4 regions of the Jeotgalicoccus huakuii genome follow, and region 3 is predicted to be linked to each of the others. Evidence: riboswitches for the same ligand, from Rfam matches in the RefSeq annotation. Region 3 holds a riboswitch; each other region holds the start of a gene.

Region 1 (7,524 bases), on a different contig from region 3:
AAATATAAATTATACTATTCATCCAATTGGTAGGATAAAGACCAGTGTAGAACACCATCTACACGGGTCTTTTTAAATGATTTTAATCACTTATGAATGAAATGTGACAAAAATGTGATTATTCCGGTTTGTAAGATAGTTATTTAGGGGATAATTTAATATAAAAGTGTATTTTTAAAATTTAAAAGGGGATGTTTGCCATTAAATACTTAGTTCTAATACTATCTAGTTTCTGGCTTTTCGGTGGAGAGGATGAAAGTGACAAAATTTCAGAAGACACTATGGTAGAACAGCTAGACAACAAAGACGATGAAAGTGAGGAAGCAGAAGCTTCTAAAGAAGACGAGGAAGCTGAGGATGAAGTCGACAAAGAAACTGAAGTTGTTGGTCCGAGAACAGTATCCAGTGATATGACAGAAACAACCTTAACTGGTCCTGATGATAAGGAAATTACAGCACTTTTTGAAAATAATGCTGAACCGATTGAGGCATTTGAAGGTGCGGAAGAAGCGGATGTAGACCTTGAAGATGTATTAAAACCGAAAGATGAAGTCACAAGCTATTATTCTGAAACTTTCATGTTGATTAACGCATTTGAAGCTGAGTCTGATGAGCCAGCTGATACAGATTTAATTGGTTTGACTGCAGAAATCAACGAAGAGGATGAACTTCAAGTTTACTCAGGTCAGTGGTATCAAGAAGATGAGTTCATCTACCCATATGCATATGCAGATAGTGACACTTTACTTTATATAGCTGAAGATAAATGGACGGATATAACAGGTGAAGCTGAAGCAGAAGAAATATATTACGGTACGTATTCAAGCGTTTACGATGCATTAATGGAAAGTGAGGATGTCATAGAAATTTTTGAAGATGATGATAATTATTATTTAATTAATGTCGGTCAAGAAGAAGTCCTTCATGAGACATTTGGTTCGATTTATGAAGTCGAGTTCCAAAATGCAGATGAGGAATCACAAAATAATGCAGTACTTGCAATAGTTGATAAAGACTCAAATGAAGTTAGTGATCTCACCTACATTAGTAATGCCAAAGGTTTAGCTGAAGGGATAGAACTACAAATCGAAGTTGCTGCTAAGTTTGATAATTACGGCGACTACGACGATGGTGTGACAGAACCTACTGAAGGTGAGGAAATTGAAGTTGATGAACAGAGTAGCGAAAATCGAAGTGGTGTTGATGCATCGAGTACTGGAAAAGTTGAAGGAAAAACTTTGACAGGTAAAGATGGTGCAGAGATTAATTCTGTTCAAGAAAATAACCAAGGCTTATCAACAGCACTTGAAGAAGCTGAAGATACGGATGTTGAAATTGATGAAATCTTTAAAGATAAAAGCGAGATTTATTCTTATTACTCAGAGTTTGATGCAATGGTACGCTTAATCGGTGAATCTGATGATGAACAGAGGGAAGAAACGGTTAAAGCAACTGCTGAAATTTATGAAGTCGAAGATGAATTAGAAGTTTACTCTGAAGTTGCGAATAATGGCGAGGACTTAGAACCATCTGTTTATGCAAGTGAAGAAATTTATTTCCAATATGATGGAAGTAAATGGAATGATCTGTCTACAGAAGGGAATGTAGAAGACGTTTATAATCCCACATATAGTAATATGTATGATGTCTTCATGGAAAACCAGGAACTACTCGATGTTAAAGTAGATGATGACTATTATTATCTTTATAACATCTCAAATGATATGGAAATTCATGATACATTTGGTCAGATATTTGGAGCAGAAATCAATAATGGTGTTGAAGATGAACAAGTGAATGCCATCGTTGGTGTTTTAGATAAGGAAACAAATGAATTGAGTCAAGTAACCTATATCTCTACAGCACCATCTCAGAATGGTGAGGGTGCAATACACTTAGAAATGTCTGGTATATATAAAGATTATGGGAAATTTGATGATGATGGTATAACTGTTCCTGACGAGATATACGAATAGGATGAAATAATTATGACCAAGTTCTTAAAATTTAAAGTACTTGGTCTTTAATATTGTATAATAATAGTAAACATAAGCAAGGTGGGAGAAAATATGGAATTCGTGACATTAAATAATGGTGTTGAGATGCCAATAGAAGGTTTTGGTGTCTTTCAAATTGAACCGGAAGAAACTGAGAAGTGTGTACTAGATGCAATAGAAGTTGGATATAGACACATTGATACAGCAGCCACCTATGGCAATGAACGTGGTGTTGGTACTGCAATTAAAAAATCAGGTATTGATCGTAAAGATTTATTTATTACTAGTAAATTATGGGTGGAAGATCAAGGTTATGAATCAACATTAAAGGCATTTGAGAAATCCCTAGAGCGTTTAGGGACCGATTATTTAGATTTATATTTAATTCATCAGCCATTCGGGGATTATTATGGTTCATACCGTGCTATGGAAGCATTGTATAAGCAAGGAAAAATTAAAGCGATTGGGGTTTCAAACTTTGATTCCGCACGATTAGTTGATTTGATTATGAATAATGAGATTGTACCTCAGATTAATCAAATAGAACTACATCCATTTTTACAACAAAAAGAAGCAATCAAGGTGATGAAAGAATATGGCGTTCAAGTAGAGTCATGGGGCCCTTTAGCAGAAGCTAAACATGGTATTTTAGAAGAAAAAGAATTACAAGATATCGCACAGAAGCATAAAAAAACCGTTGCACAGGTCATCCTTAGATGGCACCTCGATAATGGTATCGTTATTATTCCTAAGTCTGTAAATAAAGATAGAATGATTGAAAATCTAGATATCCACGATTTTAATCTAGACAGTGCTGATATGAGAATCATTGAAGCTTTTGATGGAAGTCAAAATAAAATTGTGGATCATACTGATATCAATATTGTGATTGGTATGAATAAATCAAAGACACCAGAGTGAATGTAAAATCCCTGAATGCCAATATTGGTATTCAGGGACTTATCTTATAAGAAGGAAATTAATATACCACCAATTGCACCACTAACCACAATGAGCCAAGGTGGAGATTTTAAGTAATTCAACATGACAAATAGTATTGCAGCTAAGGCGAAATCTGCTGGTTGATTAATGGCAGAAGTTGAGATTGGTGTGTAAAGTGCAGCAATTAAAATACCAACCACTGCTGCATTAACCCCCATTACAGCCCCTTTAGTTTTAGCATGATTTCTTATCATATCCCAGAAGGGCAGGCTGCCTAAAATAAGTAAGAATGCTGGTAAGAAAATTGCAAATGTTGCAAATAAGCCACCGAGCCAGCCATTCATAACAGTGCCGAGGTATGAAGCGAAGGTGAAAAGCGGTCCTGGAACTGCTTGAGTTGCCGCATAGCCTGCTAAAAATGCCTCTTGTGAAATCCAGCCCATTGGTACAAGTTCTTGCTCTAGAAGTGGTAACACAACGTGACCACCTCCAAAAACCAAGGAGCCAGCACGATAAAAGCTGTCAAAAACAGATACCCAATAATTTCCCGTAAATTCTCTTAACATGGGTAGTAAGAATAACAATATAAAAAATAAACTTAAACAGATGATAGAAAAAGTTTTGTTAACTGGGAACAAAGTTCTTTTCGTATCAGCTTCATGGTCCTTAAATATTAAAAATCCAAGCAGTGCAGCAATTAGAATGACGCCAACTTGTGTAATAACTGATGGAAAGATAAGTATAATAACTACTGCTAAGAGCGCAATCAGTTTTCGACTTAGATCAGGTGTTAAATTTTTAGCCATGCCAAGTATTGCATGTAAGACGATGACTACTGCAACAATTTTTAAGCCTTGAATCCAAGCTGCATCAGCAATATTGAAGGTTGTTAAAAGACTAGCAAAAATAATTAGTGCAATGACTGAAGGTAAGGTGAATCCTAAAAATGAGATGATACCACCTAAAACGCCACCTCGCATGACACCGACTCCGATACCCACCTGACTGGACGCGGGACCAGGTAAAAATTGAGAAAGTGCGACAAGATCAGCATAACTCTTTTCATCCATCCACTTTTTACGCTCGACATACTCGGTATGAAAGTAACCGAGGTGTGCAGAGGGTCCACCAAAAGAAGTTAAGCCTAATCTTGTGGACACTAAATATATTTCAAGTAATAGCATGAATCGCTTCATTTAATCCTCCTTAAAAACTTGTTTTTGTGTAGAATACCATTTAAAGTTATTGAGTACTATAGAAATTTATATTCTTTTACAATTCATAATGTAATTGAAATAAAGTAGGTGAATTAATGAAAAAGAGAGAAATTGCAGCGCTTGGTTTTCAGAAATTAGAATCGAATCTACAGTGTCCGATTTGTAGTGCTGATTTAAATGTCGTCGATTCAAATCGTTTAGTGTGTGAAAATCGTCATAGTTATGACTTAGCAAAACAAGGCTACGTCAACATGTTGCAAAAACAAGTATCATCGATGTATGATCAAGACTTATTTGATGCGAGGTATAATATTATATCAGTTCATAATCTTTACAAAATAATTCATCAAAAAATTGCTGATATAATTAATGCACTTCCAAATGAAAACCGCCTTATTTTTGATGCAGGTTCTGGTGAAGGTTCACATTTACGTTCAATTATAAAACTAGTTGATAAAGATAACACTCATGGTATTGGATTAGATATCTCAAAAGATGGTGTATTACTCGCGAGTAAAAACTATAGTCATGAAAACTGGGTGGTCGGAGATTTAAGTCGTACACCGTTTAAAGAGAGTAGTATAGATGTAATCTTAAGCTACTTATCTCCTGCGAATTATGAAGAATTTCAACGTATTTTAAAGCCGAACGGCATACTGATTAAAGTTATTCCGGGTAGCAAGTACTTAAAAGAAATTAGAGAAACTTTAGCTGGTGATAGTCAAGAATATGAGAATACGGATACCTTGGAGTTAATGAGAAATAAAGTAGATTTTATTTCCGAAGAGAGAATCACATATGAAGTTGAACTGGCTAGCGTCGCTTTAAAAGATTTAATAAAGATGACCCCGCTCGGTTGGCACGTAAGTCAGCAAGAGATTAAAGATTTTACTGAAACAACAAGTAAAATAATTACTGTAGATTTACACATTATTCAAGCGAAATATTGAAATAACTGTCATTGTAATCTTATCAAACTGCGTTATAATATTGTTTATGGGCTATTATTTGAAATATTTGAGCTTATATTACAAAGATATTACAAACATAATTATTTCACATTAAGGCTTGAAATAACCCAAAGATTAAAATATAATGAAAATATATTAAGAAATACATAACAGAACGACCTATTAATTTATAGCTATACTTCATATTATTAGCTCAATCGTTCTTTGATAGTGCCTTTGGCCTAGATATCATATTATATTATTTATCTGTTAGGGAGACTTCGAGTCTCTCTTTTTTTATGACTATTTATAAGTAGTGGTGAGTAAGGTGGACGAAAAAGAATTATTAGAATATGCAGTAGCATTCTCTAAGAAGCATTTTAATGTGGATTTTAATATTTCACTAAGAATCTCAAATAGAATGACTGCAAAGCTTGGCGCTTTTGTAATTAAGACGAGACACAACAGGGTTATTAACGAAGAGATTGTCATGTCGAAAACCTTTATTGACAATAATCCGAGGCACGTAATTCTTGATGTCCTACACCATGAATGTGTGCATTTTTGTCTATATCGACTAAACAAACCTTACCGAGATCAAGATGATTATTTTAAGAATACACTCAAGAAGCTCAACATTTCATTAACAAGAACCTATAGATACAAAGGCACTCTACATCATTATCAATGTATGCACTGTAATTATAAATTTACTAAACGTATGAAAGGTTATGAGAAGCGGTATGTCTGTGCACGTTGTCACTCGAGATTTACTTATCTCGGTCAAAGTAAAGAGTCGCCTCTTATTGACTTTTAGAATTAAATCATATAGTATTACTCTAAATTGAATATGAAATTATCAAGAGAGATGGAGGGTCGGGCCCTATGAAGTCTCAGCAGCGGGCTTATTTAAGTACTGTGCTAAATCCTGCAGGCATCGGCTTGGAAGATAATCAAACATCGCCATTTGTCTACATGATGAATGGTTTTTTTATTTTAAAGAGGAGGTAGATCATGAGCATAAAATTGGAGAGCGTTTCAAAAACCTATCAATTAAAAGGTCGTAAGGTTGAAGCATTAAAAGAGACATCATTAGAAATTAAGACAGGTGAGATTTTTGGTTTAATCGGTTACTCAGGCGCAGGTAAATCTACCTTAGTTAGATTAATTAACTTATTGGAACAACCAACAACGGGTTCGGTAACAGTTGCTGGTGAAGATTTAACGAAGCTCACTAAGAATGAACTTAGACAGAAACGCCAAAAAATTGGTATGATATTTCAGCAGTTTAATCTCATTGAATCTAAGACTGTTTATGAAAATATTGAATTTGTTCTAAAGGCTTCAAAATTTGATAAGAAAAAGAGACCAGGCCGTATCAAGGAATTATTGGAATTGGTTGGACTTGGAGACAAGGCTGAAATTAAATCATCAAATTTAAGTGGAGGGCAAAAGCAAAGAGTAGGTATTGCTCGTGCACTTGCAAATGATCCTGACATCTTGCTTTGTGATGAAGCAACGAGTGCCTTAGATCCAGACACGACTAAGAGTATTCTAAAATTATTGAATCGAATCAATAAGGATTTAGGTATTACGATTATCGTCATCACTCATGAAATGGAAGTTATTAAAGAAATTGCAGACCGGGTCGGTGTAATGTCTCAAGGTGAAATTTTAGAAATAGGTCAAACTTATGATGTCTTTAGTCATCCTAAGCATGAAATTACTAAAGACTTTGTTCAAGAAATTTATAACTTTGAAGTCCCTAAGCAGTTTAAGGCAACGCGTGAGAATCAAGTGATTACAATTCAGTTCCTCAGTGAAAATGCAGAAGAGAATTATCTCAACAAACTGTATCGTAATTTTGATTTAAACATTAGCATTTTAAATGGACGCATTGAATACATTAAGGATCAACCACTTGGCTTTTTAATGTTCCAAGTGACTGGTAAAGAAGAAGAAATTAATAGACTGAAAAGTCATATTGATCAGACGAACGGCATAGAAAGGGTGGGTTACATTGGATAGTTTCAGTCAGTTATGGCCAATTTTATATAAAGCATTACTTGAGACTACTCAAATGGTTTCTATTTCAATATTTTTTGCAGTGTTATTAGGATTACCACTAGGTATTCTTTTATATATTACGCAGCACCCACTCCTTTTTAGAATTAAACCTTTAAACAGTGTCCTCGGATGGTTGATGAATATTATTCGGTCATTCCCATTCATTATCTTAATCGTTGCGATTATGCCTTTTGCAACTTGGTTAGTTAACGATTCACATGGACCTGTATTTGCAAGTGTGGCCTTATCAATTGCTGCAGTACCACTATTTGCCCGCCTCGTTGAATCTAGTTTCAACGGTGTTAAAGACGGTGTGATTGAAGCGAGTATAGCAGGTGGCGCTTCAATTTT
Region 2 (7,524 bases), on a different contig from region 3:
CTGAAACTTGCTCACAGATTGTTCAAATATCCTCCAATGATAAAAACATTCTAAGTGGAACAGTGGGGAATATTCATACAACTGCAACTGAAATCAAGCTAGATGAATCGACTCATGAACTTTTGATTAAAGGTGACTCTGTCGTTAAGGAATACTTAAATGCAGATATGGATCATACTGATGGGTATTTCAATACAGGAGACGTCGCGAGTATTGATGATGACGGATACATTTATATTCTTGATCGTCGTAATGATTTAATTATTAGTGGTGGCGAGAATATTTATCCGAAAGAAATAGAAGATGTTGTCTATATGCTTGAAGAAGTGAATCGTTGTGTGGTCATTAAAAAAGATGATGACGAGTGGGGGCAGGTTCCCGTTTTACTTCTAGAAGAACCTGTAGATAAGTCCCGTCTATTAAATCATCTTTATGAGCATTTAGCAAAGTATAAAATACCAAGAGAAATACACTATGTTGATGAGATTAAGTTAACATCAACTGGAAAGATATCTAGAACAATTAATAGAAATATGTTTCTAGACCTAGATGAAAAGGTATTGAGAGATAATACTAAGATTTAGATTTTTTCTTCTTTGTATTTATTGGTACCGGATCGAACCCGCCTTCATGGAAGGGATGACATTTAAGAATGCGTCTTGTTGCTAAGTACGACCCTTTGATTGCGCCATGTTCATTTATAGCATCGATTGCATAATTAGAACAAGTCGGGTAGAAACGACAAGTCGGCGGTGACATTGGGGAAATATTTTTTTGATAGAAATGAACTGCTCTGATTAGAATTTTTTTCATTAGTCGATCACCTTTTAATAGTAGTACAGTTATTGTAGGCCGATAATACGTAGACTGCAAGGGGAGGAGTTTAAATGAAAACATTTAAAGATTTTAAAGGACGAGAAGTTACCTTAAAATATGAGTATGTCGATCAGACAGATCATGTGCTAATTATTCCTAAACTTAATAATCAGTTTCTGTTGACGCATCATAAAGAAAGAGGATTAGAATTTCCTGGTGGTAAAGTTGAACAAGGCGAATCACTTGTTGAAGCAGCACAAAGAGAGCTGTATGAAGAAACAGGTGGTTTGGTAGTAAACCTACATTTCGTTGGAACCTACACAGTAAATGATGGTGAAGATACCTTTAGTAAAGCGGCATTCTGTTGTAACATAGAACGCTTGGATGGACTACAAGATTATCATGAGACACTAGGGCCTAAGTTAGTCACACAAATTGAAGATATTGATGATGAAGATAAAAGCGAATTGTTAAAAGATGAATGTATTATTCATCTATATAATGAAGTAAGAGAACATGGTTGTCAGTAAAATAAACGGACCCAACAAAGTATAATTGTTGGGTCCGTTTTGTATATAATTATTGTTTAAAATCCGCCTTTAGCTGCAATTTCTGCAGATTCTTCACCGAATTTTTTGAAGTTCTCAATAAACTGATCTTTTAGTGCTTGTGCTTTCTCATTATAAGCATCTTTCGATTCCCAAGTATTAGCCGGCGCTAAAATTTCTTCAGGAACACCTGTGACAGCAGTAGGGATAGATAATCCAAAGACATCATCTTTAACAAATTCACCAAGTTCTAATTCACCGCTAATTGCGCGTCTAACCATTGAACGAGTGTGTTTGAGATCCATACGCTTACCAACACCGTATTCTCCACCCGTCCATCCTGTATTAACCAGGTAGACGTTAACATCATGCTTATCAATTAATTCACCTAGCATATTTGCATAGACTGTTGCATGTAATGGTAGGAACGGTGAACCGAAACATGTTGAGAATACTGGTTGTGGAGACGTGACACCACGTTCTGTACCTGCAAGTTTCGATGTAAACCCACTCAAGAAGTGATACATTGCTTGGTCTTTAGATAATTTAGAGATTGGCGGTAATACACCAAATGCATCTGCTGTCAGGAAGACAATTGTTTTCGGGTGACCTGCAACTGATGGAATACGTGCGTTATCGATATGGTTAAGTGGGTAAGCGGCACGTGTGTTTTCAGTTAATGCATCATCATCATAATCCGGATTACCTTCTTCATCAATAACAACATTCTCTAAAACAGAGCCAAATTTAATTGCTTCAAAAATTTCGGGCTCTTTTTCTTTTGATAGGTTGATTGTTTTAGCATAGCAACCACCTTCAATATTGAATACCCCATCTTCATTCCAACCGTGCTCATCGTCACCGATTAAATCACGTTCGGGGTCTGCAGATAGCGTTGTCTTACCTGTACCAGATAGACCGAAGAATAGTGCAACGTCCTTGTTCTCTCCAACATTTGCACTACAGTGCATACTCATTACACCTTGTTCAGGTAATAAGAAGTTCATGATAGAGAAGATGGATTTCTTCATTTCTCCACCGTACTCAGTACCACCAATAAGAATTATTTTCTTCTCTAATGAAACGAGTACAAATACTTCTGATTTTGTACCATCTACAGCAGGGTCTGCTTTAAAAGTTGGTGCAGAGACAATTGTAAATTCAGGATCGATCGCTAATGCTTCTTCCTTAGTCTCAGGACGAATGAACATAGTTTTAGCAAACATGTTGTGCCAACTGAATTCATTCACAACTTGTAGTTTAAGTTGAGTCTGAGGATCAGCACCAGCATAGCCATTAAAAACAAATAACTCTTCTTTTTCATTTAAGTATGTAGTAACTTTTTCAAACAAATTGTCGAATATCTCTTCGGAAATTGGTTGGTTAACGTCTCCCCAATCGACTTTATTTTCAGATACGCTATCTTTTACGACAAAACGATCTTTAGGGCTACGGCCTGTATATTCACCAGTTTGAGCACGTAGGGCACCAGTGTTTGTTAATGTAGCTTCACCACGTCGTAAAGAAGCCTCTACTAGTTCACTGTTTGATAGTTGTTTGTGTGTTGAGGATTTAGCGACTAAGTCCTCGATTAAACTCTTGTGATTAACCATGATTCGCCTCCAAAAATATTTGAATTAAAACGCATTATTTAGAAATTAGTATAACACATTACTTTTTACGATAACACTATAATAAGAGCACATCTATAAGTAATGATGCACATTTCTAATTTAAGAAATAAATTTAACTTATTATATTAGTTTGATTTGGTCTAAATCTTGATTATCACATATCAATATTGTAATATATAGCTAAGTTATCTCTTATCAAGAGGTGGTGGAGGGATCAAACCCTGTGAAGCCAGAGCAACCTCCTTTTCAAGAAAGGTGCTAAAGAATGCAGAGTAATTCTGAGCGATAAGGGAAAAGGGCGAGCCTTTTTCTCTATGTTTATGTGGAGAATAAGGCTTTATTTTTTGCTTTAGGAGATAGCTAATTTAGCTATAAAGGAGAATTTTAATGTCAGAAAGAAAGTTATTTACATCAGAGTCAGTCACAGAGGGACACCCAGACAAAATTGCAGATCAGATTTCTGATGCGATTCTGGATGCAATTTTAGAAGGAGATCCATATGCAAGAGTGGCATGTGAAACTGTAGTTAATACAGGTCTTGCTTTAATTGTAGGGGAGATCAGTACTGAAACTTATGTAGATATTCCTAAGACAGTTCGTGAAACAGTTAAGGAAATAGGCTATGTGGATGCTAAATACGGTTTTGATTATAAGACGATGTCAGTATTAACTGGTATTGATGAACAGTCAGAAGATATCGCAGTTGGTGTTAACAATGCTTTTGAAACGAGAGAATCACAAGGGGTTTCAACTGGTGCAGGTGACCAAGGTTTAATGTTCGGATTTGCAACTAACGAAACGAAAGAATTCATGCCTTTACCTATTGCACTTGCTCACAAAATTTCAAGACGTCTAACAGAAGTAAGAAAAGATAAGACGATTTCTTATTTAAGACCGGACGGTAAGTCTCAAGTGACAGTTGAATATGATGAAGCGGGTCAGCCGCTCCGTGTGGATACGATTGTTATCTCAACTCAACATCATGAGAACATACCTGCTTCTGAAATATATGATGATTTATTAGAGCATGTGATTAAAGCAGTTGTACCTGAACATCTTTTAGATGATGAAACTAAATACTTCATCAATCCAACAGGTCGTTTTGTAATCGGTGGTCCACAAGGGGATGCTGGCTTAACGGGTCGTAAAATTATAGTGGATACTTACGGAGGATATGCACGTCATGGTGGCGGTGCATTCTCTGGAAAGGATCCAACAAAAGTGGACCGTTCAGCAGCTTATGCAGCCCGTTATATTGCTAAAAATATTGTAGCGAGTGGTATTGCTGATAAGTGTGAAATCCAATTAGCATATGCAATTGGGGTATCTCAACCGGTATCTATCTCTGTTGATACATTTAAAACAGGACAATATGATGAAAATAAAATTGTTGAAGTCATTAGAGCACTGTTTGATTTGTCACCAGATGGAATAATAGATATGTTAAACTTAAGAAAGCCAATTTATAAACAGACTGCAAGCTATGGCCATTTTGGGCGCTCAGACATTGACTTACCTTGGGAAAGATTAGATAAGGTCGATGCGCTTAAAGAATTATTAAGAAATCGCTAAGTGAGCACTGTTGGAAAGTAGGAATGTTATGAACACGGAAATCTTTACGAATCCCATTTTTATTGCGATTGCTGTCGTTCTTCTTATAGTAGTAATCTGGTTTTTAGTTTATTACTTTAAACATCGCAATCAAGTGAAAGTTGTTGAAGACAATCACGCTAAAGAAAAAGAATCTTTAGTACAGAAGTACGAAAGTGAACATGAAGCAGAAAGACTTGAACACAAAAAAGAATTATCGAATTTAAATGAGAAGTATTATAATGATACGACTTTACTCGATAACAAATTATCAAGTTTACATCAGTTCTCAGTAGACAAAGGTGAATATTTAACAGACTTAGCATTGATTCAGTTAAAAGATAAGTTGGTCAAAGATGAGAAAATTCGCGAATCCGATATGATTATCTTATCTAATGTATTCCTACCTTCACGAAATTATACGAATACACGTAAAATCGACCATTTAGTTTTAACACGTACGGGTATCTACTTGATTGATTCTAAGTATTGGAGTGGACACATTTTACATGGTGTGAACGAAGCACAATTTGAAACAGTCCCTTATGTAGAATCATTCTTTGACTTACTCGAACTAGATAAGAAACGAGAACAAACATTAATCTTCGAAAAAGCAGACCAGAAAAACGTATCTGTTAATCACTATAATGGTGTCATCGATGAGACGAAGATTACTGCAGAGAAGCTTAAAAACAAGTTGAAATTACAATATGATATCGTACCGATTATTTACTTTAACCCTAAAGATAATGGTAACTACTCAATTACAAACTACTCAGAAGATCCATCAATCCGTGTAATTGTCGGCCAAGAAGACCTAGAAGCATTCTTCTTGAAATATGTCTTCCACGGCAGATTCCAATATACGGTTAAAGACTTAGATGAAATTGCAGATGCAATTTTAGAACAGAGTCTGTGATCTTAAATTTTGTAAATTGAAATTAATCGTCCTATAATTATTTATAGGACGATTTTATTTTTGGAGGGAAAAACAATGTCAGAAGAAATTATTGTAATTAATCCCGCAACAAGAGAAGAAATTGGGAAAGTGCAGAAAGATAGTCAAGATGATATAGAAAAGAAAATAGACTTAGCAGATGAGACTTTTAAATCATTTAAACAACTCACTGCCTATGAAAGAGCCGATTTACTTTTTAAATGGGCTGACAAAATTGATAAAAATAAAGAAGAAATTGCAGAACTTGTAACGAAAGAAGGCGGAAAACCGCTAACTGAAGCGCTGGGTGAAGTCGACTATGCAAACAGTTATATTAGATATTACGCAGAAGAAGCTAAACGTATATATGGACGTACAGTACCATCTTCAAAAGAAAACAACCGTATCGTTGTTACGCGCCATCCGATTGGTGTCGTTGCGGCAATCACACCATGGAACTTCCCAGTTGCAATGATGGCCAGAAAAGCGGCTCCAGCAGTAGCAGCGGGAAATACCTTTATTGTAAAACCGGCTAGTGCGACACCATTATCCGCAATGAAATTTATTGATTTAGCATTAGAAGCAGGTTTTGACAAAGGTGTAATACAGTACGTCAATGCCTCTGGTAAAGATGCTGGTGAGATATTTACAAAATCTGATAAGATTATGAAACTCACATTTACAGGCTCAACAGCAGTAGGTAAAAAACTAATGAGTGACGCATCTGTAACTGTTAAAAATGTAACGATGGAGCTAGGAGGACATGCACCATTAATTGTTCATAAGGATGCAGATATTGACAAAGCTGTAGAAGGTACGATTGCCTCCAAATTCAGGAACTCGGGACAGACTTGTGTCTGTGCAAATAGACTGTATGTTCACGAAGATGTTCTAGAAGAATACACAGAAAAACTTACAGCAAAAGTTAAAGAGTTAAAAATGGGTAATGGTATGGAAGACGGAGTAAAAATTGGGCCTTTAATTGATGAAGATGGCTATGATAAGGTCATGAATCAATTAGAAGATGCGATCAGTAAAGGTGCGAAAGTTGAAACTGGTGGACAAGGTAATAAAGAAGCAGGTTACTTCATAGAACCCACAGTCCTTTCTAATGTCAGCGATGACATGTTGTGTATGAAAGAGGAAACTTTTGGACCACTTGCCCCGATCCAAAGCTACAGTAACTTAGATGAGGCAGTGGCCAAGGCAAATGGTACAGAATTTGGTTTAGCTGCATATTACTTCACTGAAAATTATGCGACGGGTGTGTATTTAACAGATGTTTTAGATTTCGGCGTACTCGGTTGGAATAACGGTGCACCTAGTGCTGCAAATATTCCATTTGGTGGTCTAAAAGAAAGTGGCGTCGGAAGAGAAGGTGCAATTGAAGGTTTAGAACCTTACACTGAAACGAAAGTGACCTCAATTAATTTATAAAAATATAGTTAAAGGAACGAATCTTAGTACTTTTTTACTAAGATTCGTTCCTTTTATTTTTTCTTATTTCTGTAGTTCGCTTCGTCTTTACGCGCAATTTCTTCATCTTTTTTCACATTTGAACGAAAGCCAAGTGAGAGCAGAGCAACAAGGGCAGGCATGACAATGGTACTTGCCCAGTTAATTCCATCTAAAAACATAATTTGAACAATAACGATAACCACAAATACTAATATGTACATATAAATGAGACGGTTAATATTTTCTTTATTCATGAATACTCCTTTGTAAGCGTATACTTTTATTTTCTCAATAAACGCGGCTATTATCAATTAATTAATTGTATAACACGAATAAAATTAATTATTTAATGATAAACATTAAAAATATATTGATTTAAGTTAAAATTTGATGTATATTTAAGTTACCAAAAAAACAGGAGGTACATTATGACTAATCAAATCGTTTCACACAAGCGCTTTAAAGCACTAGTTTCTGTTATGTATGTCATCTCGTTAATCGCATTAATACTTGTAGGTATTGCAACATTGGCAACCTTAGT
Region 3 (7,524 bases):
ATTAACATAGTTCATTAAAAACCTCACTCGACTTGAAAGTCGAGTGAGGTTTTTCTTACTTATTCTGATGGAATAATATTACCGCTGTACTCTTCATCAATATATTGTTTGATCTCATCTGATTGTAGTACTTCGATTAATCTTTGTAGTTCTGGACGTTCTTCATCTCCAGATCTAACAGCAACTAGGTTAGCATAAGGTGATTCTCCGTCTTCAACTGCGATTGAATCTTCAACTGGATTCAATCCAGCATCAATTGCGAAGTTTGCATTAATAATAACAGCAGGTGCTTCATTATTTTCATACATATTAACTAAAAGCTCAGGTGCTGTATTGTTATCAAAGTTAAAGTCGTGAGGATTTTCAGTAATATCATCAAATGTTGCGTCTTGAATTTCAACGCCTTCTTCGATTTCTACTAAGCCAGCGTTAACGAAGAATGAAAGGAAACGTCCTTCTTCTGCAGGATTATTAGATACTAAGATAGTAGAGCCGTCTGGGATGTCTTCAAGTGAATCATAGTCATTTGAGAATACTGCCATAGGTTCGATATGGACATTACCGATGCTAGTTAGGTCATAGCCATGTGATTCAATTTCACCGTCTAAGTATGGTGTATGTTGAAAGAAGTTTGCATCGACTTCTTCATCTGCTAACAAACGGTTAGGTGTTGTATAGTCGTTAACGATTTCTACATCGACAGTTATATCTTCTTCAGCAAGAATTTCTGCTGCTTTTTCTAAAATCTCAGCGTGGGGTGCTGGTGATGCTGCGACTGAAATTTCAGCACCTTCCCCATCCGTTGATTCACCTTCTGAAGCAGAATCAGATTCTGAACCATTTCCACAAGCTGCTAAAACTAAAATAAGTGAAAACAATGTAACGAAACTAAAAAATTTCTTCATGCTAAATCCTCTTTTCTATAAATTTTTATATTAGTAATCAGCGTTTATCCACTCTTTTAGAGAAGAAGTCTCCTAAAATTTGAATGACGAAAACGATGATTAGAATTACCACAGTTGCAACAAGCGTGACGTCAGGCTGGTTTCTTGTAAAACCAACCATGTAGGCTAAGTTACCTAATCCACCGGCACCAATAACCCCTGCGATCGCGGTTGAACCAACGAGCATAATGGATGTTACCGTAATACCTGAAATTAGAGCAGGTAATGATTCTGGTATTAACACTTTCCAAATAATTGTCCAAGTGTTCGCACCCATTGACTCCGCCGCTTCTATTACACCCTTATCAATTTCTTTAAGTCCTATTTCAACTAAGCGTGCATAGAATGGTGCAGCACCGATAATCAACGCAGGTAAGGCTCCATTTGAGCCCATTACTGTACCCATGATTGCTTTTGTAAATGGCATGAGTAGAATAATTAAAATGATAAATGGAATCGCTCTAAAGAGATTGACGATGAAGGATGTCGTTCCATAAAGCGGTTTTGAGGGAACATTTTCACTCTTATTAGATAAGAACAAGATAATACCGAAAATGAGTCCAATTATAAAGGCTGCAATTGTTGCAATCACTGTCATGTATATCGTTTCATAAGTCGCTTCAATTACTGCATCCCATTTCACATTTTCAAAGCTAAACATATTTTTAAATTCTTCTATTACACTGTTCATCCTGCTTCAACCTCCAATGTGACATCGTGCTTTTTAAACTCATTTGAGATTGATTCAAGGGTCTCATTATCGATATCTAATGCAATATATAAATGTCCAAATGATTCTTGATTCGTCTGTTTAATATTACCTGATAGAATATTTACATCTAAACCGTAATTTCTTATGACCTCAGAAACAATTGGAGATTTTGTTCTCGTACCTACAAAGTTTAATTTTACTATTGTTGAAGTTGGGAATGATGCTTTAAGTTCTTCTATTGCGAGTTGATGATCATCATCTGAAATATCATCTTTAACAAAGCGTTTTGTTACACTTGACTGTGGATTTTGGAACAATTCAATTACCGAACCCACTTCAACGACCTTACCGTTCTCCATCACTGCTGCACGGTCACATATCTTTCTGATCACATGCATTTCGTGAGTAATCAAGACGATGGTTAGATTCATCTCTTTTGTAATATCTACAAGTAAATCTAATACTTCATCAGTCGTTTCTGGATCTAAGGCACTAGTTGCTTCATCACATAGTAACACTTCAGGCTTATTCGATAAGGCTCTGGCAATACCGACACGTTGTTTTTGTCCACCTGATAGCTCACTTGGATAGTTATGCGCTCTACCCTCTAGCCCAACAAGTTTGATTAATTCATCAACACGTGCTTGGCGTTCTTTCTTTGGTATACCCGCGATTTCCATTGGAAAACTTATATTTTCTGCAACTGTTCTTGACCACAGTAAGTTAAAATGTTGAAAGATCATAGATACTTTCTGACGTTTTTTTCGAAGATCACCTTTGGACATTTTACTGATGTCATCTCCACTGACAATCACATCACCTTCAGTTACATCTTCAAGTCCATTTAATAATCTGATCAGGGTGGATTTACCTGCACCTGAGTAGCCAATTATCCCAAATATCTCACCGTGTTTAATCGATAGATCAACTTGGTCAACTGCTGTTATATTTTGTTTCTTAGTTTTAAATATCTTAGAAACACTTTTTATATCAATCATGATACATTTCCCTTTCTCATCGAAGAAAAATAAAAAGGCCTACTCATAGTATATGAGTAGGCCTTTGAACTTCATTATGCCTCTCATCTTTAGGATTTGTTCCTGTGATTTAGCACCTTGTCATTAAGACGGTTGCCGTGGCTTCTTAGGGCACTTCCCTCCACCACTCTTGATAAGAGTTCTATTCGATTGAGATTTATAATATCAGACTATTCTCTACTAGTCAACCAGGAATTCATCTAATACTTCACTTAAATATGGTACTGAGTGAAAAGCATAGAGTTCTTTCACAAGTTGGCCATTTTTAAATAACAGTAAGGCTGGTGCTGAACGTATGTGGTATTTATCTATTAAGTCTTTATGATAGTTCAAGTTAATTCTCTCATATGATATCTGCTTCATCTCAGAAACGACTTTCAACATCGATTCTGAAATTTCACATGTTTTACACATCGTCGCATATCCAAAGATAATATAACTTTCCTTATCCTGTGTATTCTTTAATAAATCTGCCGTTGAAATTGTTTCCTTCACGATAAAACTTACCTTTCATTATTAACGCATTATCTACGTAAAAACCGTGTCTTAAGAGGAGGTTAGCTAGATAGTCATGCGGGCAACGACCGACTTCTCCAAATTTTGGATCAATGTAAATATGCGTGCTCTCACTTAAATGTTTTTTAAACCATTGACGAATTTTTCTTCCTTCTTTATCCGCATCGGATAATATAAAAATTTGCGAATCACCTAGCTGTTCGATAATTTCATCTAATTTGGAAATACCCATTGTTCCGAAAGTGCAAATAATTTGTGCCGGTTCTACTAACACTTCTTCTAAGCGACGTTTATCAGTCTTGCCTTCAACAATGAGTACCTTATCAGAAAGATTCATTCGTATCACCCTTAGTTTAATTTTATACAAATTCACCAGAAGTAATAAATATTTAGTTTTAAAAAACTCCGGACAAATGTCCAGAGTTTAAAATTAGCCCTCGATAACTGCTTGGTAACCAGCAGCATCAAGAAGATTATCAAGTTCGCTTTCATCTGAAAGTTCAACTTTCAGCATCCAAGCGCCTTCATATGGATTTTCATTTACAAGTTCAGGACTATCTTCAAGCTCTTCGTTAATAGCAACGATTGAACCTGAAACTGGAGCGATTAATTCAGAAACAGTCTTAACTGATTCAACGCTACCGAATGATTCACCTGTTGATACGTCGTCGCCTTCCTCTGGAAGTTCAACAAATACAATATCACCAAGTTCAGATTGTGCAAAATCAGTAATACCGATAGTTACAGTATTTCCTTCAACCTTTACCCATTCGTGGTCCTCACTGTATTTTAGATCTTGTGGTAATGACACGCTAAAACCTCCCTTTTAACTTATCATATATATTGTTGCATATTTATCATACTACAGGCAAGAAGATTAATTCAATAAAGCTTGCTCATAATTTTCTTCTTTAAACCCTAAAAGCACCTGATCATCTAAAACAACCATTGGTCGCTTGATTAACATGCCGTCACTTGCAAGTAATTCAAACTTTTCATCATCTGAAAGTTCAGGTAAGCGTTCTTTTAAACCAAGTTCTTTAAACTTGCCACCTCTTTTATTAAAGAAATCATCTACGTTATATGAAGAACGGTCCACAATACCTTTAAGCGTATCGATTGACGGTACATTTTTGACCATATCTATGGCAGTGAATTCTAAGTTATTATCCTCTAAAAATTTCTTCCCCTTACGGCAAGTTGTACATTTTGAATACTCGTAAAAAGTTATCATTATATCCTCCTAAAATAGAAAATCATCTTACATTAATTCTACCTTAGAAATTATATTTTATACACTCAAATCACAAAATAAACCCAAAACCTTTGGGGGAGGTTTTGGGCCAGGGGTTAGGATTTAAGAAGTGTGTGTTATCTTCTAACCTCACTCTAACACCTAAATATTATTAGAACGTAAAGTCTGTGTAAAAATTATCATAAAGTCGTTAATGTTTTCCTTAGTTCACTTATATGAATTTGTCCAGGCGCCGCATCTCGGCTGATGTAACCATAAGTAAATAATGGGGCATAGTCGCCTGTTAACACGCGTGTACGCTTACCTAACTCACCCATAGAGATTCCGATGACCTTGTGCCCATATTGAGCCTTAGCAGTTTTTAGAACATCTATAACTGTGTCGACATCCTCACTGTTTGTAGGGTACAGGGCAAACTTAAACACATCACCTTCTACTTGATTCATCTGACTAAGTAAATCCATGAGTGCACCGTGATCAAGTGTTTCTTTAAAGTTATGATAGCTCAGTAGCGTTTTAATTTGATGCATCTTTGCGGTCTCAATAATTTCCTGCACAATTTTTTTACCGACTGACATTTCAATATCTATATAATCAATATCCATAGACTTACAAATCTCTAGTAGAAGTGCTTGGTATTCAACCGTAGTTTTTGAGCCCTTGCCCCCTTCTCTAGAAGTTCTATAGGTGTAGATAATTTCTTTATCGAGAGCTTTAAATCTGTCTATGATTCGTCTGACAATCGATGCATGATCCTGGCGATTTAAAGCATCAAACACATCCCCTCGTATTTCGACTATATCAAAATCAGTTATGTGCCTTTCTGCAGCTTCAATCTCTTCATTAATTGCATCAGAGTTATACCCTGAAAAAGTGACGACAATCTTAGTAGTATTCATTATTTTGCCCCTTGAATTTTGTTCTATAAAAAGTTTTTAAGTATCACGTTGTATTGTACTATAATTAGTATTGGTATGCAGTGATGATTTTTAATACTCATATGAATAAGATCAGGAGGACTTAGTAAATTGAAGAAAACAATATTATACACGAGCTTAGCCGCTGCCCTTCTCTTAGCTAGCTGCAGTAGCGAAGAAGAATCAGAAACTGTACAAATAGAAGAAGAATCCTCAATCGTAGATGATACAGAAGAAGATGTCGAAGATAATATCGATAGTGACCCAATAGAAGAAGAAAGTGATGCTAGTACAGACCATTTAACAGTTGGTGAATCTGCAAGGATTGATGACATCACACTCACCATTGATGATGCATATTTAACCGATGAGAGAAATGAAACGAACCTCATTGATGTAAGTGGTGTACTTATTCTAGAAGTTACATATGAAAACAACACAGAAGAAACCTTTCCGACAGGTCGAGATATTGTCGTTGAGTCAGAAGGAGAATTAATGCGAAGCTATAAGCTGGAAGACTTACTATTAGAAGATTTACCACCAGGTGAAAGTATTAGTGGTCGTATGGCCTACGGATTGGTCAATGAACCCGAAACCCTCACTGCGACATTTCAGCCATTACTAAATGAGTCAGAAGAAGAAGCTGTCTTTGAAATTGATATTTCTGATGAACAATAGGAGAGGATTTCATTGTTTCGGTGATAAGTGAGACTGTTTCAGGCAACTTATCACCACTTTGGCATGTTTCGGTGATAAGTGATCCTATTTCGAGCAACTTATCACCACTTCATAAACCAAAAATGCACCCTGTACAAGTACAGAGTGCATGCTTTTTATATTCTATTCTACAACCTCTACTGATAAATCTACATCGATATTACCACGTGTTGCTTTAGAGTATGGGCAGAAATCATGTGCTTGTTCTAAATATTTCTCAGCGTCTTCTTGAGACATATTTTTAACTTTTGCATTGATTGCAACGCTAAGTTTAACACCTTCACCGTCTTCTTCTAAACGTACTGTTAGATCGACTTCTGGCTCAGCGTCACGAACGCCACCTTTTTTAATCATTAAATCAAATGCTCCGTTGAAGCATGATGCGTAACCTGCAGCAAATAATTGTTCAGGGTTTACACCTTCTCCTCCTTGATCTGGTGGGATAACCGGTGAATCAATTGCCTTGTCTGATGTTGTTACGTGTCCTTTACGTCCACCAGTATTAACAGCACTAACTTCATATTTCACAGCCATTATATAGCCTCCTAAAAATATATTTACTTACAAAAATGAAGCCGTATTAACAACAGCTCCATTAATATATCTACTTATTTTTTGAACTTGTCTGATAGTTTGTCAATTGCATCGTTAGCTTTGTCACTAGCGTCTTCAACATATTCTTTCGCTTTACCAGCAAGCTTATCGTCTTTACCTTCTTTTTCTAATTCTTTGTCTCCAGTAGCGTTACCAACAGTTTCTTTAACGTTACCTTTAGCTTGTTCTAATTTGCTGTCTTTTTCCTCTGCCATGAAAAACACTCCTTAAATAATTAATTAGTATTATTCGTACAGTACTAAGTATTCCCGAATCATAATTTATTAAACATAATAATTTAAAAAAATTTTAAACCAAGATGTTGCCAATAAATATAATAAGTCACAATCATTAGCACTACGTATATCGGCATGAGTATCATACTTAATTTGAACAAATCTTTGCTAGTAAAACTATCTTTTGCTCCCTCATAAAATATGAGGAGCGCTTTTGAACTTACAGGTAAAGTGACACAGAAATTGATGCCAATTAAACTGATAAACACCATAGCAACTGGATTAACATTAAATGTTTCTGCAATGATGAGTAAGACCGGTATCAGTACAGCTGCTCTCGTCGTATGGCTTGGTATTAATAAGTGAGAAGTCACACTAATCAACACCACAAATACGAGTATTAAAAATACATTCATATTATCAAACTGATTGAAACCTGCTAAGAGCACATCTTGAAAGTAAGTCGTCACTCCATATTCGACCAAGAGACTACCTAAGGTTGTCGCACCTGCAACGAAAAATATTAGACTCCATGAAACTGAGCTAAGTCCTTTTTTCCAGGTGATTAAGTTTAATTGAGGGAGCATCATGATCAA
Region 4 (7,524 bases), on a different contig from region 3:
TGATGTCGGCATCGGTCGTGCCCCGGGCGGAGATAACGTTGCCTCTGAAGCACTAAGTGATAATTATCTTGGACATGTCTTTAAGATGCCAGACTTAGTCAGTGAATTAAAAGCATTGTTAATGAACAAGAGAGAACTTGAAGGTTATGCCAGATAGCCAGCATCAAGTCAAAATGTGGATGCTCGGTACCAGTGAAAAAAGTGCGATTTTTGCCAGAGACAATCAGTTGAATTACTGTTATGGGGAATTTATGAGTAGCCAATCGACAGGCGAAGTGCTATCGACCTATAAAGCAGGTAGCAATAATGGAGAAATCATAGTTACGGTCAACACTTTTTGTGGTCAAACATTTGAGGAAGCAGAAAGAATGGCGAGACCTTATTTAGTCAATCAAGCCTTAAAATCTACTGGACGAGAATTTTCTGGTATACCTTCATTTGATGAAGTTTCAGCAATTGAATTGACAGAGGAAGAAGTAGCTGAGTTCAATAAAATCCGTGACAATGTCATCATAGGAGATGCTGATTTTGTACGGGATGAGTTGATGTCATATCAAAGAACTTACGGTGTCGATGAGTTAATGATAGTGACGATTACTCATGACTTTTCCGATAAGGTCAAGAGTTATAAAAGGATTGCAAAAGTGATGTTAAATAAATAAGAAAAGCGTTGAACCTTATAGAGTTCAACGCTTTTTTGTGATGTTGATAATAGTGGGTGGCCCGCTGTAGCGATCACAGAGAGCCGCTAGCAATAAAGATATTAAAAACATTAATTTTCAAAACGGCTTTTATCTTCTATGAAGTGAGTGGCGACCATACATAAAGCGCCAAATACTAACATACCACCGGCGATGAAGGTAATCTCACGGTACGAGAATCCGTTAGTCAATAAGAGTGAACCGAGTGATGCACCGATTGAGTTTGAAAGATTGAAAACTGAAGCAGCCAAAGTACCGGCTAAAGCGGGTGCGGTAACTGCTGCAAAAATAATCTTAGAGTTCAACATTGGTGAAATTCCGAATGTGCCTAAGCCGAATAATCCAGCAGCAAGGTAGGCAAGATAAGGCACTTCTAACATAAAGGTTAAACCGAATAAGACGATGGCTAAGAACAGAATAACCAAAGTCACTGCTCCAGTTAGTTTTCCGGGTTGAATTCGACCGGATGAGAAGTTACCAATAACTGCAAAAGTACCAAACATTAGCATACTAAAAGTGACACCATAGTCTCCCATACCAGCAATGTCTCTTAACATGGGCTCTAAAAACGTATAGGCAGTAAATACACCTGAGTATCCAAAAATAATCGTAATCATTAACATGATGACATTCTTATCTTTTAATGCTGACAATTCACTAGAGACTTTCGGTGCTTCACCTGTCTTATAGTTTGGGGTGAATAGTATGAGTCCAAGTAAGTTGATTATGCCGAGGGTAACGATAATCCAAAAGACGATTCTCCAGTCTAACAAGGCACCAATGTATGAACCAAATGGTACACCGAGCATCACTGCGATGACGAGCCCACCATTTACTAGGGCAACTGCAGCGGTTTTCTTATTTGGTGGAGAAATTGCCATCGCTAAACTCATCATGACACCGAAAAAGGGTGCATGCATAGAAGCTGATAATAAGCGCGATAATAGCAATACTTCAAAATTTGGTGCGGTCGCGGCAACAATATTAGAAACTATAAATATAGAAATTAAAATTATTAAGAGTAATTTCGGAGAAAATCTCAACGTTAATAATCGAATCACCGGACCAAATACAGCAACACTGAGTGCGTAGACACTTAAGAGTAAACCGGTTGTAGAAACTTCAACGTTTAAATCTGCTGCAAATTGAGTTAATAGACCGGTTACGACATACTCAGTCATGCCGACTGCAAAGGCACCGATCATAAAAATTGTAATGACAAGTTGTCTTGAAGCTTGATCCTTCATATTAACCTCCTTATTAAAAGCATAAGAGATATACTATTACACATTAAAAACAAAGTCTATAATATATATGAAGAAAGTGTTTTCACTTAGTGATTCATAAGTTTTTTGACAGAATATTATGGCTAGTGCTAATATAATGTTCAATTAAGTAAATAAAATTCTTATCCAGAGAGGTGGAGGGAACAGGCCCGTCGATACCTCAGCAGCGGACCCTTAGGGGAACTGTGCTAATTCCTTAAAGTTCTTGTGACTTAAAGATGAGAAGATGGACATGTAAAGCACTCCTCTTTTAAATCTTAAACAAGATAGAAGGGGATTTTATTTATTTAAAAACAATATTGAAAGAGGTTATTACATGTCAGCACCATTTAAAGCAGATCACGTAGGAAGTTTATTACGTCCTGCCAGAATACATCAAGCAAGAAAAGACTTTGAAGCAGGTAATATCAGTAAAGACGAATTATTTAAAATAGAAACAGAAGAAATTGAGAAAGTGGTGGATAAGCAAATTGAAGTCGGCCTCAAGGCTGTTACGGATGGCGAGTTCCGCCGCCGTTTTTGGCACACTGACTTTATGGAACATGTTGGTGGCTTTGAAGGCTATATCCCTGAAGAAGGATACTCATTCAATGGCATGAAGACAGAAGCCTATAATATCCGCAACATCGGTAAGATTTCTTTCGATAAAAACCATCCACACGTGAAAGAGTTTATCTTGTTTAAGGAAATCGTTGGAGACAGAGCTGTTCCAAAACAAACCATTCCTTCACCTAACCAATTTTTCAACTATGGTGTACGTAATAAAGAAATCTATCCGGACATTGAAGAATATGCAGATGACATTATTGCAGCTTACCAGGATGCCATCTTGGCATTCTATGATGTCGGTTGTCGCTACTTACAGTTAGATGATGTTTATATTGCAAGACTCAATACAGAAGAAGAACCGTATCAGGAAAGTGGTTATAACCGCGAACAACTTATAGATCTAGCTCTAAGAGTTGTGAACGGCGCCCTAGAAGTGAAACCAGAAGATATGGTAATTACTACCCACCTATGCCGAGGAAACTACCGTTCTACTTGGGCATTTGAAGGATCATATGCCAAGATTGCGCCTGTCTTATTTGCTAAGGAAAATGTTGATGGTTTCTTTTTAGAGTATGATGATGATCGTTCAGGCGATTTTGAACCACTAAAAGAAATTCCTGATGGTGGCCCAGCTGTTGTGCTCGGTTTACTGACTTCAAAAAGTGGTGAATTAGAAGATAAAGAAGTGATCAAAGCGCGTATTGAAGAAGCGACCAATTATGTACCTAAAGAACAGATTCGTTTAAGTCCACAATGTGGATTCTCTTCGACACACCACGGAAATGTTTTAACTGAGGAAGAACAGTGGGAAAAATTACGTTACGTCATCTCACTTGCTGACGAATTATTATAAGGAAACTGCCACTCATGGTACAATCATGAGTGGTTTTATTTATTTAAAGGAGTATCGTTATGGCGAAATATTATGCAGTGCGTAAAGGACATCAAACAGGCATATTCACTAATTGGCCGGACTGTCAAAATGCAGTCAAAGGTTATAGTGGTGCAGAATTCAAATCATTTAAAACAAGACAAGAAGCTGAGAATTTTATCGATAATTTAAAAGATGAAACAGTAGATATTCCTAAAGGTGCCCTTGTGACCTATGTGGATGGTAGTTATGACAAAAGAAGTGAAAAGGCAGGCTTTGGTGCGGTGTTTATAGTGGACGATCATGTTATTCACCAAGCGAGTGAACCGACTGAGGTCGACCCTGAAGTCAATCTTTGGAACGTAACGGCAGAAATAGCAGGTATTCTCTATGCAGTGGAGTGGGCGATTCATCATGACTATAGTGATATATACGTGCACTACGATTATGCAGGATTAGAAAAATGGTATACTGAAGAGTGGAGAGCGAAGAATTCTGTCACTCAAAATTATGTTAAAACGATGCATGAATATAATAAGAAGATTAATATTCATTTCTATAAGGTGGCAGCACATACAGGCGTGGAATTTAACGAACTTGCAGACCAACTCGCTAAACAAGCTGTAAGTCAGTAGGAGAAATTATGCATATACTTTTATTTGTTTTAGTTGCAGGACTATTAATTAAATTTGCGGCAACCTCATTTTTTGACCAAGATAGAATCCATTTTTCATTCGATGAACGACGTTACTTTAATGATGAAGAAGAAACGATTGCAAAGATAATGCGATTAAATCTAGTGATGAAGGAAAGAATATTCTTCATTGTAATGACACTGGTTTACATCACTTCAATCATCTTGTATTTCTCGGGAAATATTACTTTAGGTCTGAGTGCTTTAGTTTTAGTAATCATCTTACAATTACTATTAAATATCATGACGGATTTTCTCTTGTATACAGCTTTTTACGATAAAGCGAATCTGGTTATGATTGTAATTTGGATTATACTGATTGCTGCAGTGATTATTTTATCGAGTATTTATATTATTTAAATCAAAAGAGGTGCCATATGACAGATAAGAAATTGATATTCTTTGATATAGATGGAACATTATATAACACTTCTAAAGAAGTGCCTGAAGATGCTAAAAATGCTGTAATACAACTCAGGGAACAAGGACATATTGTTGCAATTGCGACAGGTCGTGGTCCGTTTATGTTTAAAGAGTTAAGAGAAATGTTAGGTATTGAAACATACATTAGTTACAACGGTCAATATATTGTCTACGAGGGTCAGGTCATCTATGAAAATCCGATTTCGGATGAAACACTTGATGCACTGACTAAACAAGCTTATAAAAATGATCATCCAATCGCATATTGTGATGAGAACGATCTTCGAGTGAGTACGAGAGAACATAAACATGTTCAAAGTGGCATCGGATCATTAAAGTTAAACTTCGAAGTCACTGAAGATCAAGCGTATTACCATAATAATGATATTCATCAAGCGCTGTTGTTTTGTACAGATGGCGAAGAAGAAGCGTATGAAAACAAATATGACGATGTTTACTTCTTAAGATGGCATGACTTTGCTACTGATGTCATACCTAAAGGTGGTTCTAAAGCTAAAGGGATAGAAATGTTGATAGAGAAAATGGGTGTCGACATAGAACAGGTATATGCATTTGGAGATGGACCGAATGATGTAGAAATGCTTACCTTAGTTAAAAATAGTGTTGCTATGGGGAATGCTGTTGATGAGGCAAAAAGAGTGAGTCGATATCAAACCTGTCATGTGGACGACAACGGGTTAGTAGAAGGTTTGAAGATGGCTGGTTTAATATAAATCAGTCATTTTTTTATGTTTACAATAATTTAGTAGGGGTAGAGATTATTGTTAGCGAGATAGATAAAGTCTTATTTATAATAATTCTAAATAGGACTTGATTAAGTATTCTATCCTTGCTATAATAAATATATAAATAATAATGATTCTAAATAAGTAGTTGCGCAAACTCATACTATTATATAAGGGAAAGGTGATTTTATAATGGCACAAGTTACAGAAAAAACAGCAGTAATCGAAGTATTAAACAAGCAATTAGCGAACAACACAGTATTATGGACTAAATTACACAACTACCATTGGTATGTTAAAGGACCTAACTTCTTCTCACTACACGCTAAATTTGAAGAGTTATACGATGCAACAGCAGTATATGTAGACGATTTAGCAGAGCGTATCCTTACTCTAGGTGGAGAGCCAATTGCTAAACTTACAGAATCACTAGAAGAGTCTAGCATTGAAGAAGGCGAATATGGTCTTGATGCTAAACAAATGGTTAAACAGTTAACTGAAGACTTCGAAGTGTTATCTGCAGAATTAAATCAATCAGTTAAAACAGCAGAAGATGCTGGTGACGATCGTACAGCAGATATGTTCATCGCAATTGCTCAAGATGTTGAGAAAAACAACTGGATGCTTAAATCTTATTTAGGTGAATAATAATTATTAGGGTACATGCTCTAATGAAATGATATAGAAGACCGGTGCGTTAGAATTCTAACGCACCGGTCATTTTTATTGTTCCTCAATAACAACAAAGAGATATTGTGCAATGGTTTGACTGAGTTCAACGTTTTCATCACGACTTATGTTGTGAATGAATAGAAGATCAAGAGTTTTATCCACCTCATAAATTTTAATCTGATCACCTACATTTAGATTGGCACGTTGGAAGTAATGAACGAGTTTTTCCTCATTAAGCATACGTGCGATGTTGACTGGTTGATTCAGTTCAACATCAGACAGACGAATCGACACTTTTTCTTGTTTCTCCATTAAATCTAAGGGGATTGCACCGCCATGGGGACAATGACTTGGATAATCTAAGTACGCTTCTAAGCGGTCTGCTAAAAGATCACTCGTTGAATGTTCCAGTAGCTCTGCTTCATCATGAACTTCGTCCTTTTCAAAATTAAGGTTTTTCACGAGAAACACTTCCCAAAGACGGTGCTTACGAATGAGCTTCTTTGCATATTCTGCACCTTCATCAGTTAACATGCTGCCCTTATATGGAATATATGTGACCCAGCCGGCTTTGACGAGACTGTTCATCATTTCAGTGACAGTCGGTGGTGATATACCTAACCGCTCTGCAATCTCTTTGTTGGGCACTTGAATCTTCCAAGCACCGAGTTCAAATAACACTTTTAAATAATCTTCTTTAGTGGGGCTCATCGTTACCCTCCATTCACAAGTTTCATGTCTAATTATGAAGAAACTTTATAAAACAGGCAAATTTAATTTACTGGTTTTCTATGGCTTAAAGTGAATTTTTGAGTCATAAACACTAGTATAAATGTGATGAATGAAACTGTTGCGACACTACCTGATATAGAGGTGTCTGTGAAATAACCAAATATGCCGCCGATTATACTGTTGAATGCTGCAATAATTAGTGTGAGCCAAATCATTCTAGATAATCTTTTAGAAACTAAATAAGCAGTCATGGCCGGGGCAGTAAAGAAACTAATGACGAGTATTGAACCAACAGCATCAAAAGCTGTTACTGCTGTAACAGAAACTAGTGACATCAGGATATAGTAGATCAGTGTTGCAGAAAAACCGGAAACAGCAGCGAATATTGGATCAAAACTTGTGACTTTTAATTCCTTGTAACACAAGAGAACGAAGATGATGTTGATCAGTAATATTATCGTTAGCTGAACAAGTGCATAGGGTAGGCTTATGCCAAAAATATCGATGCGGTTTAAGGGGGCGAATAAGACTTGTCCCATGAGGACGACATCGATATCTAAGTGCACGTCATCTGCATATCTCGACACTAAAATGACTGCAATTGCAAATAAACCTGTAAAGACAATGCCGATTGAAGCATCGGCTTTGACTAACTTAGAGTTAGATATTAGCTCGATTAGATAGACGGTTAATAAGCCGATGACTGTTGCCCCGATGATGAGTAGGGGTGAACGTAAATCATTGGTGATGAAAAAAGCGAGTACGATACCAAGCAAAATCGTATGACTGATGGCATCGGTTGTCATCGCCTGTCCTTTTAAGACTAAAAATACACCAAGTAAACTCGTTG

Evidence for each region. A riboswitch is a leader RNA that binds a small molecule or an ion and turns the genes downstream of it on or off. The one in region 3 is predicted to bind S-adenosylmethionine.
Region 1: linked by a shared signal. The riboswitch ahead of V6E76_RS00815 (ATP-binding cassette domain-containing protein) and the one ahead of V6E76_RS03985 (methionine ABC transporter ATP-binding protein) in region 3 are both predicted to bind S-adenosylmethionine.
Region 2: linked by a shared signal. The riboswitch ahead of metK (methionine adenosyltransferase) and the one ahead of V6E76_RS03985 (methionine ABC transporter ATP-binding protein) in region 3 are both predicted to bind S-adenosylmethionine.
Region 4: linked by a shared signal. The riboswitch ahead of V6E76_RS01090 (5-methyltetrahydropteroyltriglutamate--homocysteine S-methyltransferase) and the one ahead of V6E76_RS03985 (methionine ABC transporter ATP-binding protein) in region 3 are both predicted to bind S-adenosylmethionine.

What each region holds. Positions count from the first base shown of each region.
Region 1 is NZ_JAVIYN010000001.1:181,022-188,545, forward strand. It holds gene V6E76_RS00785 (hypothetical protein) at 1-33, shown strand, start outside; gene V6E76_RS00790 (hypothetical protein) at 192-1,976, shown strand; gene V6E76_RS00795 (aldo/keto reductase) at 2,070-2,918, shown strand; gene chrA (chromate efflux transporter) at 2,963-4,135, opposite strand; gene V6E76_RS00805 (putative RNA methyltransferase) at 4,252-5,106, shown strand; gene V6E76_RS00810 (SprT-like domain-containing protein) at 5,435-5,923, shown strand; SAM riboswitch class I at 5,960-6,062, shown strand; gene V6E76_RS00815 (ATP-binding cassette domain-containing protein) at 6,121-7,134, shown strand; gene V6E76_RS00820 (methionine ABC transporter permease) at 7,187-7,524, shown strand, end outside.
Region 2 is NZ_JAVIYN010000004.1:105,735-113,258, forward strand. It holds gene menE (o-succinylbenzoate--CoA ligase) at 1-584, shown strand, start outside; gene yidD (membrane protein insertion efficiency factor YidD) at 574-813, opposite strand; gene ytkD (RNA deprotection pyrophosphohydrolase) at 888-1,346, shown strand; gene pckA (phosphoenolpyruvate carboxykinase (ATP)) at 1,403-2,977, opposite strand; SAM riboswitch class I at 3,188-3,290, shown strand; gene metK (methionine adenosyltransferase) at 3,386-4,570, shown strand; gene V6E76_RS03495 (nuclease-related domain-containing protein) at 4,599-5,507, shown strand; gene V6E76_RS03500 (NAD-dependent succinate-semialdehyde dehydrogenase) at 5,583-6,962, shown strand; gene V6E76_RS03505 (hypothetical protein) at 7,016-7,237, opposite strand; gene V6E76_RS03510 (DUF2975 domain-containing protein) at 7,412-7,524, shown strand, end outside.
Region 3 is NZ_JAVIYN010000005.1:73,327-80,850, forward strand. It holds gene V6E76_RS03975 (MetQ/NlpA family ABC transporter substrate-binding protein) at 60-905, opposite strand; gene V6E76_RS03980 (methionine ABC transporter permease) at 943-1,635, opposite strand; gene V6E76_RS03985 (methionine ABC transporter ATP-binding protein) at 1,632-2,654, opposite strand; SAM riboswitch class I at 2,735-2,833, opposite strand; gene V6E76_RS03990 (thioredoxin family protein) at 2,874-3,188, opposite strand; gene V6E76_RS03995 (toprim domain-containing protein) at 3,139-3,546, opposite strand; gene gcvH (glycine cleavage system protein GcvH) at 3,640-4,020, opposite strand; gene V6E76_RS04005 (Spx/MgsR family RNA polymerase-binding regulatory protein) at 4,087-4,443, opposite strand; gene aroD (type I 3-dehydroquinate dehydratase) at 4,644-5,363, opposite strand; gene V6E76_RS04015 (hypothetical protein) at 5,493-6,059, shown strand; gene V6E76_RS04020 (Ohr family peroxiredoxin) at 6,222-6,632, opposite strand; gene V6E76_RS04025 (CsbD family protein) at 6,707-6,907, opposite strand; gene V6E76_RS04030 (SLC13 family permease) at 6,991-7,524, opposite strand, start outside.
Region 4 is NZ_JAVIYN010000002.1:12,004-19,527, reverse strand. It holds gene V6E76_RS01105 (MsnO8 family LLM class oxidoreductase) at 1-157, shown strand, start outside; gene V6E76_RS01100 (hypothetical protein) at 147-662, shown strand; gene V6E76_RS01095 (MFS transporter) at 773-1,948, opposite strand; SAM riboswitch class I at 2,107-2,212, shown strand; gene V6E76_RS01090 (5-methyltetrahydropteroyltriglutamate--homocysteine S-methyltransferase) at 2,304-3,389, shown strand; gene V6E76_RS01085 (ribonuclease H family protein) at 3,449-4,042, shown strand; gene V6E76_RS01080 (hypothetical protein) at 4,051-4,461, shown strand; gene V6E76_RS01075 (Cof-type HAD-IIB family hydrolase) at 4,479-5,258, shown strand; gene V6E76_RS01070 (Dps family protein) at 5,463-5,918, shown strand; gene V6E76_RS01065 (metal-dependent transcriptional regulator) at 5,994-6,653, opposite strand; gene V6E76_RS01060 (metal ABC transporter permease) at 6,716-7,524, opposite strand, start outside.